2 regions of the Streptomyces sp. NPDC052109 genome follow, and region 2 is predicted to be linked to the other one. Evidence: riboswitches for the same ligand, from Rfam matches in the RefSeq annotation. Region 2 holds a riboswitch; the other holds the start of a gene.
What was found. A riboswitch is a leader RNA that binds a small molecule or an ion and turns the genes downstream of it on or off. The one in region 2 is predicted to bind cobalamin.

Region 1 (2,190 bases), on a different contig from region 2:
TTCGCCCACCGGCCTGCCCAGCAGCACCACCTGGCTGCTCTGCTCGCCGCCCGGCTTGAGCAGCACCGGGTTCATCAGCGCGGTCGGCTCGATCCGGCACGCCTGGGCCTGCATGGCCTGCGCCCGCCCGATCTCCGCGCCCTCACGGGTCACGAAGGAGTTGAGCGACATGTTCTGCGCCTTGAACGGCGCGACCCTCACGCCCTGGCGCACCAGCCACCGGCAGATCCCGGCCGTCACGACGCTCTTGCCGGCGTCGGAGGTGGTGCCGGCGACGAGGAGACCCCCGTTCACTTGCCACGTCCCTTCACGAGTCGGCGCGCGGCGAGGGAGACGCCGAGCGCGAGCAGGCCGACGCGGCGGGAGAGCCGTACGGCCCGGTCGATGTCGCTGACCCGGACGGCGCGTCCGGCCTGCCCGTTGAGCACGGGGCGGTGCTCGACCCGGCCGGCGTACGACAAGGTGCCGCCCAGCCGCACCCCCAGCGCCCCCGCGAACGACGCTTCCACGGGCCCGGCGTTGGGGCTCGGGTGCTCGGCCGCGTCGGCCCTCCAGGCGCGCAGGGCGCCGCGCGGGTCGGGTCCGGCCGCCGCGGCGAGTACGGCGGTCAGCCGCGCCCCCGGCCAGCCGGCCAGGTCGTCGAGCCGGGCGGAGGCCCAGCCGTAGCGCCGGTAGCGGGGCGACTTGTGACCCACCATCGCGTCCAGGGTGTTGACCGCGCGGAAGCCGAGCAGCCCCGGCACCCCGGCCACCGCGCCCCACGTCAGCGCGCTCACGACGGCGTCGGAGGTGTTCTCGGCGACCGACTCGACCACGGCCCGGGCGATCCCGTCCGCGTCCAGGGCCTGCGGATCCCGGCCGCACAGATGCGGCAGCCGCGCCCGCGCCGCCTCGACGTCCCCGCGCTCCAGGGCGCGAGCGACGGCACGGGCCTCCCGGGCGAGCGACGTACCTCCCACGACCGCCCAGGTGGCGGCGGCGGTCAGCGCGGCGGAGGCGGCGGGGGAGGGGCGCACGGTCCGTGCGGCCAGCGTGCCGAGCGCGACGGCGCCACCGGCGCACACGACGGTGTGCAGGGCACCCCAGCCGCGGTGGTCGTGCCACAACGCGCGGTCCACGGCAGCGGCCGCACGCCCGAACGCGGCGACCGGGTGCCCGCGGCGCGGATCGCCGAGGAGCAGGTCGCCGAGAAGGCCGGCGGCGGCGCCGTACGCATAAGTGCGATCGGCACCCATCGGCTCAGCCGGCCGTGGGTGCGGGAGCGGGCCTGGCAGGGGTCCTTCGGCAGCCGGGCATGGCGATCTGTGTCCTCACTCAGGGTGTCCGCGCCCTGGTTCGACGAGATTCGGCGGTGAGAGTTCCTGGCTCCCGGGGGTTCTTCCCCGGTGACAGTGGCGGGACCGCGCCGGATTCGCACCGGCTTCCTCTCCTGCCGCCGTACATGGCCTGGGCAGTCCACCACGCCCCCGGAACAGCCGTCAACTTGCCGTTGACCTGCGCGGGGAGAGTGTGCCGATCCCCACATCGTGGGGAGCCCGTGACCGCCCGGGCACGGCGAAGGCTCCCCTCCGTCACGCGCGGAGGGGAGCCTTGGTGGTGCCCGGTGTGTGGTGGTCCGTCAGGCCTTGGCGACGATCAGGTAGATGCCGTACGCCACCGCCGCCGCGCAGGCGGCGAAGCAGACGTAGGCGCCGGTCACGGCGAGGGAGGCGGAGTTGCCCTGGGCCGCGGCCTTCTCGCGCCGGGCCAGTCCGCTCACGCCGAGGGTGAACAGGGCCACCAGGGCCACGGTGAACACGAGGCTGACACCGAAGACGGAGCCGATGGCCGACCAGTCGATCTTCATGGGGATGCTTCCTTGGTAACCGGAGGTGGCCGGGTCAGACGGTGGCGGCCGGCGGGACGGCCTCGGGCGCGGACTCGGTGACGGCCGGGGCGGGGATCGTGGCCGTCAGGTCGTCGGTGATCGTGCCCGCCGGGGGCGGGGCCACCGCGGCGATGGCGGTGGTGACCACACCGGCCGGCTCCGCGGGCTCGGCGACGACGTTGGTGTGGTCGACGACCTCGCGGCGGGAGATCTTCCAGATCGTGGCGCTCGTGGCGACGAGGAAGACGGCGACCAGCGCGGTGCCCCAGTCGCCGAGTTCCGTGACGGACTCGGCGCCCGCGCCGACCAGCGCGGCGGCCGGG
Region 2 (2,190 bases):
CCAGCTCCGGCACGTCCGACGGGGAGAACAGCGACCACTGCTCGTCGGCGTTGACCCGGCGCATGAACTCGTCCGGGACCCAGTGCGCGAGGTTCAGGTTGTGCGTACGGCGGGCGTCCTCACCGGTGTTGTCCCGCAGCTCCAGGAACTCCTCGATGTCGGAGTGCCAGGTCTCCAGGTACACCGCCGCGGCGCCCTTGCGCCGGCCGCCCTGGTTCACGGCGGCCACCGAGGCGTCCAGGGTCTTCAGGAACGGCACGATGCCGTTGGAGTGCCCGTTGGTGCCACGGATCAGCGAACCGCGGCTGCGGATGCGGGAGTACGACAGACCGATGCCACCGGCGTGCTTGGAGAGCCGGGCCACCTGGTGGTAGCGCTCGTAGATGGAGTCCAGCTCGTCCAGCGGGGAGTCCAGGAGGTAGCAGGACGACATCTGCGGGTGCCGCGTGCCGGAGTTGAAGAGGGTGGGGGAGGACGGGAGGTAGTCGAGCCGGCTCATGAGGCCGTAGAGCGCGGCGACTTCGTCCACGGAGCGGATGGTGTCGTCCTCGGCGAGACCGCTCGCGACCCGCAGCATGAAGTGCTGGGGCGTCTCGATGACCTTGCGGGTGATCGGGTGTCGCAGCAGGTAGCGGCTGTGCAGGGTGCGCAGGCCGAAGTAGCCGAAGCGGTCGTCGGCCTGGCGGTCGATCAGCGCGTCGAGCCGTTCGGCGTGCAGCCGCGCGAACTCGGCGGTCCGGTCGGCGATGAGCCCCTCGCGGTGCCCCACGGCCACGGACTCGGTGAAGGACGTCACGCCCTGCGAGGCGGCCTCGGCGCGGATGGAGACGGTCAGCAGCCGGGCGGCGAGCCGGGAGTAGGCGGGATCGTCGGAGATGAGTCCGGCGGCGGCCTCCGTGGCCAGCTCGCGCAACTCCGCCTCGTCGGCCCGGGCGGACCGGCCGCGCAGCGCGGCGGCGGCGACCCGGCCGGGGTCGGCGTCGGGGAGGTCGGCGGTCAGCTCGGTCAGGGTCCGCAGCAGCGCGGCTCCGGGACCGTCGGTCTCCAGGCCGCTGGCTGAAGCCGGGTCTGCTGGCGCGATGGTCACGTGGGGCTCTCCCTCGCTCGGCACGGGGGCCTTGCGGAGGGCAGGGGCAGCCACGAGCGCACACGGCGTCGCGTCCACCGGCCCATTCCACGAGGCCCGGACGTCGGAAGGCACCCTGGCCGGACGGCCGGGCGCACGCTGCCGGCAGGTCCTCGGACTGACACAGGCGTGCGAAGGCACACAAGTACACCGTTGCGGGACAGTTCCGGATTCGCACCGGATTCCCCTGCGGCGACAGCGAGGATGAGCATACATCTAGTGCCGGGCTGTCGCGTCACCCCCAGATGTTGTGTCGCGTCGGTCTCAGAGCGTCAACTGGTAGGTGAGCAGAGTGATGTCGTCCAGATGCGGCACGGGATTCCAGTCCCGCTCGGGCGTGCGAACGAAACCCAGGCGTTCGTAGAGCCGGTGGGCGGCGTGCATGCTGCGCTGGCTCGACAGCACCACGGCCGTGCAGCCCTCGGTGGAGCGGGCGCGTTCGAGGCAGGTGCGGACCAGGGCTTCGCCGGCGCCCCGGCCGCGTGCGTCGGGTACGACGGCGAGCGCCCGGATCTCGGCCTCGCCGGGGCGGGCGATGTCGGCGACGGGGCCGCCGGACGGGACGAAGGTGACGCCGCCGACGACCCGGTCGCCCGCAACGGCGACGAGGACCTCGGCTGCGGCCGCGCGCGCGGCGACGTCCTTGAGCACGGGCAGATACGGGTCGCTCTCGCCGTAGTCGAGGAGACCGTCGTCCAGGTAGGCACGGGCGGTGAGTTCGCCGAGCGCGGCGTACTCGCTGGGTTCCGCTGTCCGGATCCGGATGTCCATGCGGGCGAGTGTGTACGACAGCGGGCCGCCGTCGCATGCGCTTTCCGGCGGCCCGCTGTCGCGCTGATCGGGACTAATGGACGCTTCCCGCCGTCGCCGGCGGCAGCTCCACCTGGACTCCCGGGTCTCCCGCGTCCGCCGTGTAGTCCTCCGGCCTGGTCTCGTCGAGGCCCTCGGGGGCCTTCACGGCCTTGAGGACGAAGGTGAGGACCACGGTGACCGCGACGTTCAGCACGAACGCCGTGAGGCCGATGTAGCCGATCTCGCCGATGCCGGGGATCTCCTTCGCCGAG

Region 1: another riboswitch for cobalamin. It lies ahead of AB0L59_RS30860 (cobalamin biosynthesis protein); the one in region 2 lies ahead of AB0L59_RS19760 (ribonucleoside-diphosphate reductase subunit alpha).

Annotation. Positions count from the first base shown of each region.
Region 1 covers NZ_JBFAWF010000019.1:63,075-65,264, reverse strand. Annotated here, with positions in the region: gene AB0L59_RS30865 (cobyric acid synthase) at 1-294, opposite strand, end outside; gene AB0L59_RS30860 (cobalamin biosynthesis protein) at 291-1,235, opposite strand; cobalamin riboswitch at 1,333-1,475, opposite strand; gene AB0L59_RS30855 (hypothetical protein) at 1,619-1,846, opposite strand; gene AB0L59_RS30850 (inorganic phosphate transporter) at 1,881-2,190, opposite strand, start outside.
Region 2 covers NZ_JBFAWF010000009.1:24,692-26,881, forward strand. Annotated here, with positions in the region: gene AB0L59_RS19760 (ribonucleoside-diphosphate reductase subunit alpha) at 1-1,087, opposite strand, end outside; cobalamin riboswitch at 1,213-1,368, opposite strand; gene AB0L59_RS19765 (GNAT family N-acetyltransferase) at 1,391-1,897, opposite strand; gene mctP (monocarboxylate uptake permease MctP) at 1,971-2,190, opposite strand, start outside.